3 regions of the Devosia sp. YIM 151766 genome follow, and region 2 is predicted to be linked to each of the others. Evidence: predicted binding sites of a transcription regulator. Region 2 holds the regulator's gene; each other region holds the start of a gene.
What was found. Region 2 encodes LexA, which represses DNA repair genes until DNA is damaged. Its sites were predicted from a motif close to TGTTCNNNNTGTGTTCNG; they were not measured.
Positions count from the first base shown of each region.

Region 1 (5,987 bases), 1.6 Mb from region 2:
GCGGCCAGCACGTCGTCCAGCAGCGCTATCGGGTCGGCGAAGCGCCGTTCGACGGCATGCTCGACCATGGGCAGGCGCGGCGCCATCCTTTCCTCGATCAGCCCATAGGCCTGATCGAGCCGGGTGAGCAGGGACGCACCGAACCGCGCCTGCAGCGGCTTTCGCGGCCGATTGCGGAGCTGTCCGATATTGTCGAGGCCCATCTGCACCAGCGTGGCGACCTGCTTTTCGTCGAGCCGCAGGGCATGGACCGGGAGGACATCGAGCCCGCTTTCCAGCGCCGCAAGCGGCAGAACCTGGCTGCGGGCGAAATGGCTCACAGCCCAGGCGGCGCCGATCGTGGGCGCGATGGCGCCGGCCACGCTGTAATTCAATGCCCGGAGGCGCGTCAGCGCCAGACGCAGCATGGCGGCCTCGCCGCCGAAAAGATGGCTGACCCCGGTAATGTCGAGCATCAGGTCGCCATAGGGCGCGCTATCGGCCAGCACCGAAACCAGCGGGCTCAGATTGGAATGCCAGTCGGCAAAATCGGCAAAGCCGGCTTCCAGCAGGGGACGATCGAGTTCGAGAACGGTCAGAGATTGCACCAGAGCCCGCGCATCGGCCAGGTTCATGCCCTGCCGCAGTCCCAGCCGCATGCCCTCGGCATCGATGGCCGCCAGGCGCAGTCCGCCCTTGATCCGCTCGTACAGCGCCAGGGGCGCCTTGAGATTGGCATCACGCCGTTTGAGATAGTCGGTCGGCCAATGCGGCAGGAACAGCCCGAGAAAGCGCCTTTCCGGCGCCGAGCCGATCCGGCCCATGGGACCGAGCAGGGAGACTTGCAAAGCCATTTTCCGTCCATTCCAGCAACCATTTACCCTGACGCCTGACCGTCACCCCGCGCTCCAGCCGCAAATGCCAGCGCGCCGCGCCGGGGGCGACGGGATCGTGGCGCTGGCGGGCGCTGCGTCCGGGCGCGAGATGCCAGCGCAAATGCGCCGCGCTGGCCTCGCGCCCGGTGCCGTAGCGCAGCAAAAACAGCGAGGTGCCGGTTTCGGCCGCCCGCAGGCTGAGGCGCCGGCTGGCGGTGAAATCAAGCGGAGCCGGCATTGCCCCGATTTCGGCGACGATGCCCGCCACGGCGGCACAGCCCAGGGCCTCCTCGGCCGCCCAGAGCAATTCTCCCATATCGGCAGGGCGCACGATGATCACCTGCGCCGGATCGACCCCGAAATGGCTCAGGCCCGGCCCATAGGGCAGCCCGAAGAACCGCCCGTCTCCGGCCAGTTGCAGGAAGATCAGGGCCGGACGCCGGGCGGTGAGCAGCCCCTTTCCCTGGCCCAGCGCAAAGGCCAGGCTGGCCCCGCCATTGCGCACCGCATCGGTGAACACTTCCTGCACCAGCCCGCCCGAAAAAGCCGGAAAAGCCCCGTCAGCCGCGGGCGAATCCGCATGGCGCGGCTCCAGCAAAGCCGGCTTGCGCTCGATATCGGCAATGACATCCCGCAGCGCGGCAAGGCGCTGCTGGCGGCTCGGGGTCTGCATGGCGCGACCGTCTTAGTGAACAAAACGGGAACATTTAGACTCCGATTCTGCCGAGAGTCGAGTCCCTTTTGCAGCACCCGCTGTGACATGGGCGCATCAGCAGCGCTCAAGACCGCGTGAAAATCCGGCCAAGCCATTGAGCCGGCGCCACTTATGGCTAAGTCTCAAGCCGCCGGCCCGCGGCTATTCGAAACCCTATCCCGACGGAGCTCCCATGTTCGAGGCCCTGAACCGCCTGTTCGGCAAGCCGGAAGCGCCGGTCGACCTTTCCGACCCCAAACTGGCGGTCGCCGCCCTGCTGGTGCATCTGGCCGCCGTGGACGGGGTCATGCAGGAAGCGGAACGCGAGGCCATTCGCGTCGCGCTGATGGGCCATTATGATCTCGAAGAAGGCGCCGTGGACCGACTGATCCGCGACGCCGCCAAGCGCGATGCCGAAGCGGTGGATTTCTATAAATTCACCAAGGACTTGGCCCGACTCGACCTGGAGGATCGCATCGAGATCGTCCGCATGATGTGGGCCGTGGTCTTCGCCGACCGCAAGAACCATGAACTGGAAGACAACATGGTCTGGCGCGTCGCCGAACTGATCGGCGTGTCCGGCCGCGACCGCACCATTCTGCGCAATCAGGTCCGCGCCCAGACGAGCTTGGTCCGCCCCGAACAATGACGCCGACACCGATATGGTGAGCACATTGTTAACCTTGAGCCCTGCCGCCGCCATCATCCGCCCACATCGGCCCGCATTCGGCTTCTCTCCGGAAAAACCTAAGCGCCGCGGGCCATCCCTATCGGGTGCGGCGGATTTGCGGCTTGCCTTTGACAGTCTTTGTGGGCAGAACCTGCCTCCATTCCGTCCCCTCCCGGCGACCAAGGCTAGACCATGAATATCGACGCGATCCCCACCGGCAAGAATGTGCCCGACGACCTCAATGTCATCATCGAAGTGCCGTTGGGTGGCGAGCCGATCAAATATGAGATCGACAAGGATTCCGGCGCGCTGTTCGTCGACCGCTTCCTCTATACGCCCATGCGCTATCCGGGCAATTACGGCTTCGTGCCCCATACTTTGTGCGGCGACGGCGATCCGCTCGACGTCATCGTGATGAATTCCCGTCCGCTGGTGCCCGGCGCCGTGGTGCGCTCCCGCCCGGTCGGCGTGCTGTTCATGGAAGACGATGGCGGCCAGGACGAAAAAATCATCGCCGTGCCGATCTCCAAGCTGACCCGCATGTATGACAATATCGCCGATATCGCCGACCTGCCGGAAATTCAGCTCGAACGGGTGAAGCATTTCTTCACCCATTACAAGGATCTCGAACCCGGCAAATGGGCCCGCATCGACCATATCGGGGGTATCGATGCGGCCCGCGAGGTGATCCTCAAATCCATCGACATGGCCAAGAACGGCTGATTCCCGATCCAATTCCGGCCTGCGGCGTTGTAGGGAGAAGATCCTTGCACTGCCGGAGGCCTTTTTCATGCAGCCACTCGCCCCCCTGGCTCTTGCCGCCCTGCTCGCCACACCGGTCCTTGGCCAGGAGGCGGCCATGCCGTCCGATGCCGAGATCGCCCAGATTTTGAGCGACCGCATCGGCCGCGACCGGGCCAATGTGGGCATTGCCGTCGCCGTCATCGAGAACGGGGAAACCCGCTTCGTCTCCCATGGCACGCTCATCGCCGACAGCGCCGTGCCGGTGGACGAGCACACGCTGTTCGAAACCGGCTCGCTCACCAAGGTCTTCACCAATCTGCTGCTGGCCCAATTGGTCGATGCCGGCCGCATCGATCTCGATGCGCCCATCGCCGATTATCTGCCCCCGGGCACCATCCTGCCGCAAGAGGGCGACAGGGCCATCACCGCCTTCGATCTGGCCACCCATAGCGCCGGTCTCTCCGGCCTGCCCGATGACCTGGCGGCCAATGGCCTCGAAAATCCCTATTCCGGCTATGGCGCCGAGGGCCTCCTGGCCTGGCTGGCTGATTACGACCTGCCCCGGCCGATCGGGGAGAGCTTCGAATATTCCAATGCCGGCACGGCCTTGCTGGCGCTGGCCATCGAACATGTCGGCAATGCCGATTATGCCCAATTGCTGGAGACGCAAATTCTCGCCCCGCTCGACATGCGGGAATCCATGCTGGCGCTGACCGGCGCGGCACAGCCAGCCATGGCCAGCGGTCATAATGCCGCCGGCGAAATCGTGCCGCATTGGGATTTCGACGTCTTCGCCCCGACCGGCGGCCTGTTGAGCACCAGCGCCGACATGGCCAAGTTCATCGCCGCCGCCAGCGGCGCGGTGGAGACGCCCCTGACCCCCGCCTTCCAGACCATGCTGGCGCGCACCCGGCCGGCCGGCGGCGATGCCATCGGGCTGGGCTGGTTCATCACCGATAGCGGCCAGGCCGACATCGTCTGGCACAATGGCATTACCGCCGGTTTCCGCAGCTTTGCCGGCTTCGAGCGCCAGAGCGGCAATGGCGTCGTGGTGCTGTCCAACATGGTGACCGAGGCCGGCATCGAGGATATCGGCCTGCACCTGCTCGATCCGGCCCTGCCGCTGCGCCAGCAGCCCCAATTGCGCAGCGCCGTGGATATCGATCCGGCGATCCTGCCGATCTATGCCGGCGATTATCTGCTGGCTCCGGGGGTGGTCCTCTCCATCAGCAATGAGGATGACCGGCTGTTCGCGCAATTGACCGGACAGCAGCGTTTCGAGATTTTCCCGGAAAGCGAAACGGATTTCTTCTATCGCGTGGTGGACGCCCAGATCAGCTTCGAGGTGGAAGCGGGCAAGGCCAAGGCGCTGACCCTGCACCAGAACGGGCAGGACATGCCGGCACTGCGGCTGGAATAGGTCGGGTCATCGGGGCTCCCGACCTCGTGGTTCGACAAGTTCACCATGAGGTCTGCGATGGCTCGGGATAAGGTCTTGATAGAGTCCGGAATGCCTAGCGAGCGCGATTCCCCTTGAGCCTCCGCCCTCTCATCGACCTCATGGTGAGCTTGTCCCCTCCCCCCTGAGTGGGAATGGGTGCTTGCTGCGGCGACAGGATCGGTGGCTCCTGCGCCTCCCTCCCCCTTGAGGGGAGGGAATGAGGGTGGGGGTGTCGGAGCCAGGGACGAGGCTGCCGGATGTGTAGGAACCGCAGCACCCCCTCCCCTTCCCTCCCCTCAAGGGGGAGGGGGCTAAGGGTCTCACGTCCCGAGAAGCCGAAGCACTCTAAAAATAAAGGCCCGGAGCTTCCCCCGGGCCTGCTTCATGCCGATCCGGATCGGGTCCGGCCTACATGCCCCACTTCGCCAGCACCGCCAGCAGCAGCAGCGCCACGATATTGGTGATCTTGATCATCGGATTGACGGCGGGGCCCGCCGTGTCCTTGTAGGGGTCGCCGACCGTGTCGCCGGTGACCGAGGCCTTGTGGGCTTCCGATCCCTTTTGATGGGTGACGCCCTGGCTGTCGGTAAACCCGTCCTCGAAGCTCTTCTTGGCATTGTCCCAGGCCCCGCCGCCCGCCGTCATCGAGATGGCGACGAACAAGCCGGTGACGATGACGCCCATCAGCATGGCGCCCAGGGAGGAGAAGGCATTGGCCTGGCCGGCGATCCACAGGATGACGATATAGACCAGGATGGGGCTGAGCACCGGCAGCAGGGAAGGCACGATCATTTCCTTGATCGCCGCCTTGGTCAGCATATCCACCGCCCGCGCATAATCGGGCTTCGACGTGCCGGCCATGATACCCGGATCGGCCTTGAACTGGCGGCGCACTTCCACCACCACCGATTGCGCGGCGCGGCCCACGGCAGTCATCGACATGCCGCCGAACAGGAAGGGCAGGAGGCCGCCGAACAACAGGCCGACCACGACATAGGGATTGGTGAGGTCGAAACTGACCGTGAGGTCGGTGAAATAGTGCTTCAGGTCCTCGGTATAGGCCGCGAACAGCACCAGCGCTCCAAGGCCCGCCGAGCCGATGGCATAGCCCTTGGTGACCGCCTTGGTCGTATTGCCCACCGCGTCGAGCGCGTCGGTATTGCGGCGCACTTCCTGGTCGAGACCGGCCATTTCGGCGATGCCGCCGGCATTGTCGGTGACCGGGCCGAAAGCGTCGAGCGCCACGATCATGCCGGCCAGGGCCAGCATGGTAGCCACGGCCACGGCGATGCCGAACAGGCCGGCCAGCGAATAGGTGACGATGATGCCGGCAATGATGGTCAGCGCCGGCAGCGCCGTCGATTCCAGCGACACGGCGAGACCCTGGATGACATTGGTGCCATGGCCGGTGACCGAGGCTTCGGCGATGGAATTGACCGGGCGGCGGCCGGTGCCGGTATAATATTCGGTGATGACGATGATCAGCCCGGTAATGACCAGGCCGGTGGCGCCGCACCAGAACAGATGCCAGGGGGTAAAGGACTTGTCGGCGGTGTCGATGACGGCATTCATGTCGCCGAACAT
Region 1 is NZ_CP127251.1:3,088,552-3,094,538, forward strand. It holds gene O9Z70_RS15165 (Y-family DNA polymerase) at 1-833, opposite strand, end outside; gene O9Z70_RS15170 (ImuA family protein) at 718-1,527, opposite strand; gene O9Z70_RS15175 (tellurite resistance TerB family protein) at 1,742-2,197, shown strand; gene ppa (inorganic diphosphatase) at 2,411-2,941, shown strand; gene O9Z70_RS15185 (serine hydrolase) at 3,009-4,382, shown strand; gene O9Z70_RS15190 (sodium-translocating pyrophosphatase) at 4,812-5,987, opposite strand, start outside.
Region 1: O9Z70_RS15170 (ImuA family protein) is a predicted target of LexA. The motif match lies at 1,543-1,560, and genes of this name have one in related genera.

Region 2 (5,987 bases):
CGCTCTCGGTCGGGCCCATGCTCAATGGCTGGCACAAGGGCGAGCGCACCGGCTCGGGCACCATTGTGTGGAAGGCGCGCCAGATGCTCGCCGCCGGCGAGATCGATTATCCCAAATTCATCGAACTGGTCGCCTCCTCGGCGCCGTCGACCGGCTATTGCAACACGATGGGCACGGCCAGCACGATGAACTCGCTGGCCGAGGCGCTGGGCATGCAGCTTCCGGGTTCGGCGGCCATTCCGGCGCCCTATCGCGACCGCCAGGAAATGGCCTGGCGCACCGGAAAGCGCATCGTCGACATGGTGCATGAGGACCTCAAGCCCTCGGACATTCTCACCAAGCAGAATTTCCTCAATGCCATCGTGGTCAATTCCGCCATTGGCGGATCGACCAATGCGCCAATCCACATCAACGCCATTGCCCGCCATGCCGGCATCGACCTCGATATCGACGAATGGCAGCAGCACGGCCATAACGTGCCGCTGCTGGTCAATCTGCAGCCGGCCGGCGAATATCTGGGCGAGGACTATTATCATGCCGGCGGCGTACCGGCCGTGGTCAATGAATTGATGAAGCAGGGCCTCATTCATGAGGACGCGCCCACCGTCAATGGCAAGACCATCGGCGAGAATTGCCGCAACACGCCCATCGAGGACGACAAGGTCATCCTGCCCTTCGACAATCCGCTCAAGGCCGAAGCGGGCTTCCTGGTGCTGCGCGGCAATCTCTTCGACAATGCCATCATGAAGACCAGCGTGATCAGCCCGGAATTCCGCGAGCGCTATCTGAACGACCCGGCGCATCCCGGCATGTTCGAGGGCAAGGCCGTGGTCTTCGACGGCCCCGAGGATTATCACCAGCGCATCGACGATCCATCGCTGGACATCGACGAGAATACCCTGCTGTTCATGCGCGGCGCCGGCCCCATCGGCTATCCGGGCGCGGCGGAAGTGGTGAATATGCGGCCGCCCGATTACCTCATCAAGAAGGGTGTGCATGCGCTCGCCTGTATCGGCGATGGCCGCCAATCCGGCACGTCCGGTTCGCCCTCGATCCTCAATGCCTCGCCGGAAGCGGCGGCCGGCGGCAATCTCGCCATCCTCAAGACCGGCGACAAGGTGCGGATCGACCTCAACAAGGGCGAAGCCAATATCCTGATTTCCGACGCCGAGATCGAGCAGCGCCGGCGGGTTCTCGAAGAAGAGGGCGGCTATAAGTTCCCCAAGCACCAGACCCCGTGGCAGGAAATCCAGCGCGATCTCATCGATCAGCTCGGCAGCGGCGCCGTGCTGCGCCCCGCGGTCAAATATCAGCGCATCGCCCAGACCGAGGGCCTGCCGCGCGACAATCATTGATTGCGCTTACCGCAGGCGATTTCGACCGGCCCCGATACAAGCGGGGCCGGTTTTATATGAAGGCTACCCCGGCGAGGCTGAACCTCGAAAAAAAGGGTGCGCAAAGGGTGAGGTCGTCGCCCCGCCGGGGTGACAGGCCAGCGTTCCATCTTCCTTGCCTATACCGGCATTCCTGCCCGTATTGATCGACTGGGTGAGACGCCGGCGCTGCTGCCGCACGACTCTGCCTGGACGAACGATTCAGCCGCCGCCCGAGCGATCCGCAGCCCGGCTTATGGGTCTGCGACAAGAAAAATGGCGTCAGATATGGGCGACCCCATATCACCTGCCATCGCCCCCCGACCACTCGTCATGACCGCGCCTCAGGGAACGATGGGGCAAGGATAGGGGATAGCGAGAGGAGAGAGGATAAGTTGGAGGAGGAGGCGGAAGCGGCTTCCTTCGCACTTGCAAGCAGGGAGGCGCTATCCGCGGGGAAGGAGAGGGGACTGCAGGGCAGGATCGCCTTTCTCAACCGGCGTCATTCTGGCGACAGCGGGAACCTCTGCTGACAAAACGGAGGCCCCCGCTTTCGCGGGGGTGACCCTAGGAAAAATGCGGGATCAGCGCGCGAAATGGACTGCGCCAATCGCCGCTCGTCACCCTCGCGCTTGATACGAGGGGGCTGGAGGTGCCGCAAGAGCCCTCGCGTCGCGCGCGAGGGTGACGAACTGGGAAGGGGCCCGCACTATAGGCATTGCCGTCCTCCAGTGCCTGCGCTTGGTGTGCGCAAGCGGCTACCCAAGGATAAGATGTGGCTTTGGGGCCTGATTGGGGATGTCTGTCGGAGAGAAGGGGGACTGCAGGGCAGGATCGCCTTTCTCAACCACGGCGTCCTTCCCGCGACAGCGGGAACCTCTGTTAAGAAAACCGAGGCCCCCGCTTTCGCGGGGGTGACACTGGGAAAAATGCGAGATCAGCGCGCGAAATGGACTGTGGGCCAATCACCGTTCATCACCCTCGCGCTTGACGCGAGGGGGTTGTGTTTGTGGGGGTGCCGCAAGAGCCCTCGCGTCGAGCGCGAGGGTGACGGACTGGGAAGGGGGTGCCACCACCCGCTCGGCGATAACCTGCCTCAAGGGTCCGCGCTCGGTTGTGTGCACGACCGCGGGCAGGGGAGAGGCGCAGGAGCCGATGGCTCGTGGACCCAGAGGCCGCTAATATTTCCGCAGCAGCCCGACCAGCCGGCCCTGCACCTGTACCCGGTCCGGCGGGAAAATGCGGGTTTCGTAAGCCGGATTGGCCGCTTCCAGCGCGATGGTATTGCCCTTGCGGCGCAGGCGCTTGAGCGTGGCCTCCTCCTCATCCACCAGCGCGACGATGATCTCGCCGGTCGAAGCGGTATCCTGCTTCTTGATGAGCACGGTGTCGCCGTCGAAAATGCCGGCATCGATCATGGAATCGCCGCGGACCTCGAGGGCGTAATGCTCCCCCGCGCCCAGCATTTCAGGCGGGACGGCGATGGTGTGCGAATGGGTCTGGATGGCCTCGATGGGCGTACCGGCGGCGATCCGGCCCATGACCGGAATGGAAACCGGACGAGCATAATCCTCCCCCGCGCCACCCCGCGCCGGCGGCGCTGCAACCTTGCCCAGAAGGCCTTCGATCACTGCGGGCTCGAAGCGCGCCTTGCGGCCGCCCAGCGACGGATTCATCGAATCGGGGAGCTTGATCACTTCCAGCGCCCGGGCCCGGTTCGGCAGCCGGCGGATGAAGCCACGCTCCTCCAGCGCGGTGATCAGCCGGTGGATGCCGGACTTGGAGGCAAGATCGAGGGCGTCCTTCATTTCATCGAAGGAGGGCGGGATACCGCTTTCCTTCATCCGTTCATGGATGAACATCAGCAGTTCGTGTTGTTTGCGTGTCAGCATTGGCCCCAAACCCCAGAATCGGAACATAGACGGAACGACTATACGTGTTCCAGTTATGTTCTGCAACATCCCCGCTCAGGCGCTACAAACCGCTAGAATGCGTCGATGGGAAGCGCCGCGACCATCGCCCCCTCCTGCTCCCCGGGATCGTGTTCGGGCTGAATGATGAGCATGTCGGCATAGGCCAGCGAGGAGGTATGGCCGCTATCGGTCTGGGAGACCGGCATTATTTGCGGTCCCGTCCCGGTCTGGCGCAGGCGGGCGCGCATGAAATGGCGGCGGGCCGAATTGGGCGGCGTCGGTCCGGCAAGCGGCAGGCGCCAATGCTCGGGCTCCCGATAGCCCAGCCAGGCCCGCAAAGCCGGCTTGATGAAGACGATGGCGGTCACCATGGCCGAAACCGGATTTCCCGGCAGTCCGAAAACCAGGGTTTTGCCGTGCGTGCCGAACATCAGCGGCTTGCCCGGCCGCATGTTTATGCGCCAGAAATCCAGCGTCACCCCCAGCGATTTCAGTGCGTCCTGAACCAGGTCGTGCTCGCCCACCGAGGCGCCACCGGTGGTTATGAGAATGTCGGGCCCCGCGTCGAAGGCATCGGCCAGGCTCTGGCGGAGCCGGCCGGCATCATCCCCGATAATGCCGTGATCGGTGATCGTCTCGGCATAAGGCGCCAGCATGGCGGCGAGGCCGACGCTGTTCGAGGCCACGATCTGGTCGGGGCCGAGCGGCGTTCCGGGGAGAACCAGTTCGTCACCTGTGGCCACGAGGCCGATGCGCGGCCGCCGCGCCACGGTGAGGCCGGCCTGATTGGCCGCCGCGGCAACGGCGATCTGCATGGGCGTCAGGCGCGATCCGGCCTCGATCAAGATATCGCCCGTGGCGAAATCGTGGCCTTTCGGCCTGACGCTGTGACCCGGCCGGGCCGGGGCGGTGAAACGCACGGTATCGCCGTCCCGCACCGCCTCTTCCTGCATGATCACCGTATCGGCGCCGGGCGGTACCGGGGCGCCGGTGAAGATGCGGACGGCTTCGCCCGCCCCGACCGCACCGGCGAAACCGGCGCCGGCCTGCGACATGCCGATAACGCGCAGATTTGCCGCGGACGTCACATCGGCGGCACGCATGGCATAGCCATCCATGGCGCTGGCAGCGAAGGGCGGCTGGTCATGCGCGGCGATGAGCGGTGCGGCGAGAACCCGGCCGACGGCCTCGGCCAGCGCCACCTCTTCCGGGGTGACCGGCGGCACCCGCGCGAGAATGGCGGCCCGCGCCTGCTCGACCGGCAAAAGGCTCATGGCGCGCGCCCGAAATCGCCCGATTTGCCGCCGGATTTTTCCACGAGGCAGATATCGGAGACGACCATGGCCCGATCCAGGGCTTTTGCCATGTCGTAAAGGGTCAGGGCAGCGGTCGATGCGGCCACCAGCGCCTCCATTTCCACACCGGTCTGGCCATTGGTTTCGGCAAGGGCGAGGATTTCCACGGTATTCGCGTCGCGCTGCGCGATGTCCACGCGCACCTTGGTCAGCGGAATCGGATGGCAGAGCGGAATGAGCTCGGCGGTTTTCTTGGCCGCCATGATGCCCGCGACCCGCGCCACGGCCAGCGCGTCGCCCTTCTTGAGATCGCCCGCCAGGATGGCCGCGATCGTCGCCGCTTCTCCGCTCAGCCGCGCCTGCGCCACGGCCCGGCGGCGGGTAACGGCCTTGTCACCGATATCGACGATATGGGCCTCGCCCTTCTCGTTGAGATGCGTGAGGTCGTCCGCAGCCATTACTGGACCAATTCCGGCGCACCCGTCAGCAGCGCCCGGGTCGCGGCGACCACATCGGCCTGCCGCATCAGGCTCTCGCCCACCAGGAAGGTGCCGACGCCGCAGCGCTCGTCCAGCATTTTCACCTGGTCATGGGTGACGATGCCGCTCTCGCTGACCAGCAGCACGTCGGAGGGCATACCGGCGGCCAGGGCGATGGTGGTGTCCAGCGTCGTCTCGAAGGTCCGCAGATTGCGGTTATTGATGCCGATGAATTTGGCGTCGAGCGCCAGTGCCCGATCCAGCTCGATCTGCTCGTGCACCTCCACCAGCGCATCCATGCCCCATTCCTTCGCCGAATCGAGCAGATAGCGCGCGGCATCGTCGTCGACAGAGGCCAGAATGATCAGGATGCAATCCGCCCCCCAGGAGCGGGCCTCGGCCACCTGATAGGTCTCGAACATGAAGTCCTTGCGCAAAACCGGCAGCGCGGTGGCGGCGCGCGCTTCCATCAGATAGCTCGGCGAGCCCTGAAAGCTCGGAGCATCGGTGAGCACCGAAAGGCAGGCGGCGCCGGCGGTCTCATAGTCGCGGGCAATGGCGGCGGGATTGAAATCGGGCCGGATCAGTCCCTTGGAGGGGCTGGCCTTCTTCACCTCGGCGATGAGGCCATACTGGCCCTTGGCGCGCTTGTCCTTGAGCGCCTTGACGAAACCGCGCGGCGGCGGCTGGTCATGCGCCTTTGCCACCACCTCCGCCCAGGGCCGCATGGATTTCGCCGCGGCGATTTCCTCGCGCTTATAAACTTCGATCTGCTTGAGAATATCGGTCATTACGCTCGTCCGTTCGAAACCGCCACGAGGCGGGCGAGAGTGTCGCTGGCCTTGCCGCTATCGATAGCGGCGCGCGCCTGTTCAATACCATCTTCGATATTTGCCGCCCGGTCCGCCACCACCAGCGCCGCCCCGG
Region 2 is NZ_CP127251.1:1,484,025-1,490,011, forward strand. It holds gene O9Z70_RS07260 (IlvD/Edd family dehydratase) at 1-1,355, shown strand, start outside; gene lexA (transcriptional repressor LexA) at 2,552-3,265, opposite strand; gene O9Z70_RS07270 (molybdopterin molybdotransferase MoeA) at 3,358-4,560, opposite strand; gene moaC (cyclic pyranopterin monophosphate synthase MoaC) at 4,557-5,039, opposite strand; gene trpC (indole-3-glycerol phosphate synthase TrpC) at 5,039-5,851, opposite strand; gene trpD (anthranilate phosphoribosyltransferase) at 5,851-5,987, opposite strand, start outside.

Region 3 (5,987 bases), 350 kb from region 2:
GAGGCGCAGTTCGCCCAGAGCCAGAAGATGCAGGCAGTGGGGCAATTGGCCGGCGGCGTCGCCCACGATTTCAACAATCTGCTGACCGCGATCATCGGTTTTTCGGACCTGCTCCTGCTCAAGCACAAGCCGGGCGACCCCTCGTTCAACGAGCTCATGCAGATCAAGCAGAACGCCAATCGCGCCGCCGGGCTGACCCGCCAGCTATTGGCCTTTTCCCGCCGCCAGACCCTGCGTCCGCAAGTGCTGGAACTGCCGCTGATCGTCGACGACCTGACGGTGCTGCTCAAGCGCATGATCGGCGAGAAGAATACGCTGTCGGTCGATCATGGCCGCAATATCTGGCCGGTCCGCGCCGATGTGGTGCAGCTCGAACAGGTGATCATCAATCTGGTGGTCAATGCCCGCGACGCCATGCCCAATGGCGGGGCGATCACCATCCGCACCGGCAATGTCAGCGAGGCGGAGATCGCCGGCATGAAGTTCGACGGCATCGCGCCGGCCGATTACGTGCTGATCGATGTCGAGGATAGCGGCACCGGCATGAGCCAGGAGGTGCTGGACAAGATTTTCGAGCCCTTCTTCACCACCAAGGAACTGGGCAAGGGCACCGGATTGGGGCTGTCGACGGTCTATGGCATCGTCAAGCAGACCGAGGGCTATATCTATCCGGTCTCGACGGTCGGGGTCGGCACGACCTTCAAGATCTTCCTGCCGCGCTATGTGCCCACGGCCGAGGAGAGCGCCGCCAAGGCCGCCATCGCCGCGGCGCCGGCCAAGGACCTCACCGGGCACGAGCGCATCCTGCTGGTCGAAGACGAGGAAAGCGTCCGCGCCTTCTCGGCGCGCGCCCTCAAGGCCACCGGCTACGAGGTCTTCGAGGCCGAAGGCGGCGAAGAGGCGCTGGAAGTGCTTGAGGAGCTCGATTACCAGGTCGACCTGATCATTTCCGACGTGGTGATGCCGGAAATGGACGGTCCGACCATGCTCAAGGTGATCCGCGAAAAAATGAAGGACCTCAAGATCATCTTCGTTTCCGGCTATGCCGAGGAAAGCGTGCGCCGCGATATCGAGGACGACCAGAGCGTCGATTTCCTGCCCAAGCCCTATTCGCTCGACCAGATCAATTCCAAGGTCAAGGAAGTGCTGCAGCGGCTGGACAAGGAGCGATAGAGGGCGCGGACTGTGCCGCCACCCGCAGGAGACGTGCCGTGAATGTCCATCCGCGCTTCGAGGGGCCTGTCGAGTTCAACGTGCTGGGCGAGCCGTTGCAGCCCTGCTCGAACAATCCGCTGACCGGTTTCTTCCGCACGGGCTATTGCGCGGCGGGAGCGGACAATGCGGCGGTGCATCTGGTCTGTATCGAGGCGAGCGACGAATTCCTGGCCTATTCGGCCAGCGTGGGGAACGATCTTTCGACGCCGCGCCCGGAATTCGCCTTTCCCGGCCTGGTTGCCGGCAATCGCTGGTGCCTGGTCGCCGGACGCTGGGCCCAGGCCCATGCGGCGGGCAAGGCGCCGCGCCTCTATCTGCGCGCCACCAATCAGCAGGTGCTGGAACTCATTCCGCTTGAAATCCTCAAGGCTTACGCCCTGGACCTCAATTAACAATCGCCCTCAGACCATGCCGCCCGGAACCGGCGTGCCCGGCGCCAGCAGGCCCTGGTCGGCGAGCGCCGTCCATAGCGCGTCGGGGATATCGGCGTCCCACCAATCGAGAATGCCGTCCAGTTCCTGCGGCGAGCGCGGGCCGGGCAGGACATTGCAGACGGCCGGATGGTTGAGGGGGAATTGCAGGGCGGCGGCCGGCAGCGGCACGCCGAAATCCCGACACACCGCCTCGATGGCCCGGACCCTGGCGAAAACGCCCTCGGGCGCCTTGGCATAATCGAACTTGTCGCCGCCCACCAGGACGCCGGAATTGAACGGGCCGCCGATCACCACTGAGACTTGGCGCGCGATACAGGCGGTGAGGAAGGGATCGAGCGAGGTCTGCTCCAGCAGCGTATAGCGCCCGGCCAGCTGAAACACGTCCCAATCGCCCAGGGCCAAGGCGTCCATCAATACCGGCCATTCATTGACGCCGAACCCGATGGCCTTGACCGTGCCGCTGTCGCGCAATTCGCGCAAGGCCCGGTAACCGCCGCTTTCGAGCTGCGCCCATAACAACTTGTTGGCCGCTTCGCCATGGGTGTAGACGCCGATATCGTGAACGTAAAGGATGTCGATCCGGTCGAGCCCCAGCCGTTGCAGGCTGTCCTCGAAGGAACGCATCACCCCGTCATAGGAATAATCATAATGCTGGTTGAAGGGCAGGGGATGGGCCCAATTGCCTTTGCCCACCTGTCCGGGCGGCACCGGCCGCAGCAGCCGGCCGACCTTGGTGGAGATGATCGGCCGCCTATCGCGCTCGCGCAGCGCCTCGCCGACCAGATGCTCGGAGAGGCCAAGCCCGTATTGGGGGGCGGTATCGACATAATCCACGCCGAGATCGAGGGCATGGGCGATGGTCGCCCGCGCCTGCTCGGCGGGAACGGCGCTGAAAATCCCGGCCAGGGAGGCACAGCCCAGACCCAATGTGGTCACTTCCAGATCGGTCTGGCCGACCCGGCGTTTCTCGAAACGGCGCGGAGCCATATCATCCTCCCCAATATTGGCGGATAACTGACATGTCAGGTGTTTCGAGTAAAGATGGGTCGGGACCGGGCCGTCAGTACAAAGCCCCGATATTCACCGGCTTTTCCGCTTCCAGCCGCAGCGGATTGCGCAGCGGCAGGCCGAACTGGCTTTCCTCGATCTCGAACACATCGTCGGGCCGGGTGGAAATCCCATCGGCAAAGCTCAGCGTGGCGGTGCCGAACATATGCACATGCACGTCGCCGGGCTGGCAGAACAGGTCATATTTGAAGTGGTGATATTCGAGATTGGCGATGGTGTGGCTCATATTGTCCTCGCCGGAGAGGAACGGCTTTTGCCATAATATTTCGCCGTCGCGGATGATGCGCGAAGTGCCCTCGATATGGCGCGGCAGATCGCCGACCAGCAATTCCGGGCCGAAGGAGCAGGACCGCAGCTTGGAATGTGCCAGGAAGAGATAATTGATCCGCTCGGTCACGTGATCGGAAAACTCGTTGCCCAGGGCGAAGCCGAGCCGGTAGGGCCGGCCATCGGGACCGATGACATAGATGCCGGCAATTTCCGGTTCTTCACCGGCGTCGAGCGCGAAAGCGGGGGAGGGGATGGGCTGGCCGGGATTGGCGACGATATGGCCATTGCCCTTGTAGAACCATTCCGGCTGCACGCCCCGCTCGCCGGGCGCCGGCTTGCCGTTTTCGAGGCCCATGCGGAACATCTTCATGCTGTCGGTCAGCTCGGCATCCGGCTTTTCGTCATTGGCCTTGTGCATGGCGTCGCGGGTGGCGGCCGAGCCGAGATGGGTCAGGCCGGTGCCGGTGACATGCAGATGCGCCGGATCGGGATGGTCGATCGGCGCCAGCAGCCGGCCTTCCCGGGCCAGCGCCAGCTTGTCCAATGCCGGGCCCAGCCCGCGTGCCTCGACCGCCGATGGCAGCCCGCCAATGCCGGTCAGCGCCGCCTGCACCAGTTCATAGACGCTGGCGACCCCGTTCACCCGGCGGGTTTCGCCATTCAGCGTCACGCCGACGGCGCGGTTGTGCTGGTCGTCCAGATATTGAAGCAAGTGCATGGGGCGGTCCTCGGCTGAAACCCGTCAGGGGATGGCGGCATAAAACGCATAGCGGGCAAAAGTGTCCAGCTAAAAATCATACTTTTGCATGGGCGGTTCGCCGCCGCATAGAATCGGCGTACGGCGTTGGCAATGGATTTCCGGCTCCAAGTGCAAATGTTCTCTTTTTGTCTCTTGACGGGGGTGAAACAAAATGAGAACAAATAAAGCACGGAAATTGCACAAGCGACTAAATGGTCCTCTCGTTGCGTGACCTTCGAGAGCGTGAAATAAGGAGACAGCATTATGGCAGCTTCGCCGCTTCGCGTCGTTGAAGGTGGATCGATGGATAAGGACAAGGCTCTCGTCGCGGCGCTGAGCCAGATCGAACGGAATTTCGGCAAGGGCTCGATCATGCGCCTGGGCGAGGCGTCCTCGATCGAGGTGGAATCGATTTCCACCGGTTCCCTGGGCCTCGATATCGCCCTGGGCATTGGCGGGCTGCCCAAGGGCCGCATCGTCGAGATTTTCGGGCCGGAAAGCTCGGGCAAGACCACGCTGGCGCTGCATGTCATCGCCGAGGCCCAGAAGGCCGGCGGCATCTGCGCCTTCGTCGATGCCGAGCATGCCCTGGACCCGATCTATGCCCGCAAGCTGGGCGTCAATGTCGATGACCTGCTGATCTCCCAGCCCGATGCCGGCGAGCAGGCGCTCGAAATCACCGATACGCTGGTGCGTTCCGGGGCCATCGACGTGCTGGTGGTCGATTCGGTGGCGGCGCTGACGCCGCGCGCCGAACTGGAAGGCGAAATGGGCGATTCCCTGCCGGGCCTGCAGGCGCGGCTGATGAGCCAGGCCATGCGCAAGCTGACCTCGTCCATTTCCAAGTCCAAGTGCCTCGTCATCTTCATCAACCAGATCCGCATGAAGATCGGCGTCATGTATGGCTCGCCCGAAACCACGACGGGCGGCAATGCGCTGAAATTCTATGCCTCGGTCCGCCTCGACATCCGCCGCATCGGCGCGCTCAAGGATCGCGAGGAAATCGTCGGTAACCAGACCCGCGTCAAGGTGGTCAAGAACAAGCTGGCGCCGCCGTTCCGCCAGGTCGAATTCGATATCATGTATGGCGAAGGCATTTCCAAGACCGGCGAATTGCTCGATCTGGGCGTCAAATCCGGCATTGTCGACAAATCCGGCGCCTGGTTCTCCTGGGAGAGCCAGCGCCTGGGGCAAGGCCGGGAAAATGCCCGCCAATTCCTCCGGGAGAATCCCGAGATCGCCAATACGATCGAACAGGGCGTCCGCGAAAGCTCTGGCCTGCTCGGCGAGGTCCTGCTCGTCGCCGGCGGCGGCAGCGAGGATAGCGGCGACGAATGACCTGCCAGGGTCCCATGCATCTGCCCCCGCTCCGGCGGGGGTTTTTGCATATGGAGTGTGGGCATGAGGCCGTCCCAAACCCCATCCGTCACCCTCGCGCTTGACGCGAGGGGCCCGTATTTGTTGGGTCTGCCGCAAAAGCCCTCGCGTCAAGCGCGAGGGTGACGATCCGGGAAGGGGCGGCATTGATGGTAGTCCTGCCGGGCTGCGGCGGGGTGTTGCATATATGGACTATGGGCCGTGAGGCCGTCCCAAAACCCCCCGCTCCTCCGGAAAGGGCGCGCCCTCCGCGTCCGACCCGTTTCTGGGGGCGATTATCGGCCGCCGAGGCGCCGGAATGACGCTAACGTCGCGGGGCGGGAGGCGCTGCGGTGTTTTAAGCGCAGGCGGCGGCTGGACACACCTGACGCCCTCACGATAAAAAGCCACGTTTTTCTTCAAGGGCGTCGTCTCGCCCGCTCGCCATGAAAGCCTCTGCATGACCAGCGTAAACGATCTTCGTTCGAGCTTTACCGGCTACTTCGCCCGCAATGGCCACGAGGAAGTGGCGTCGAGCCCGCTCGTGCCGCGCAACGACCCGACGCTGATGTTCACCAATGCGGGCATGGTGCAGTTCAAGAATGTCTTTACCGGCGTCGAAAAGCGTCCCTATTCCACCGCGACCACGGCGCAGAAATGCGTGCGCGCCGGCGGCAAGCACAATGATCTCGACAATGTCGGCTTCACCGCGCGTCACCACACTTTTTTCGAGATGCTGGGCAATTTTTCCTTCGGCGATTATTTCAAGGCCCAGGCCATCGAACTGGCCTGGTCGCTGCTGACCAAGGATTGGAGCCTGCCGAAGGACAAGCTGATGGTCACCGTCTATGAGGACGATGACGAAGCGCTTGAATTGTGGAAGAAGATCGCCGGCCTGTCCGAGG
Region 3 is NZ_CP127251.1:1,830,103-1,836,089, reverse strand. It holds gene cckA (cell cycle histidine kinase CckA) at 1-1,173, shown strand, start outside; gene O9Z70_RS09025 (DUF2237 family protein) at 1,212-1,607, shown strand; gene O9Z70_RS09020 (aldo/keto reductase) at 1,617-2,636, opposite strand; gene araD1 (AraD1 family protein) at 2,710-3,705, opposite strand; gene recA (recombinase RecA) at 3,991-5,064, shown strand; gene alaS (alanine--tRNA ligase) at 5,543-5,987, shown strand, end outside.
Region 3: recA (recombinase RecA) is a predicted target of LexA. The motif match lies at 3,890-3,907, and genes of this name have one in related genera.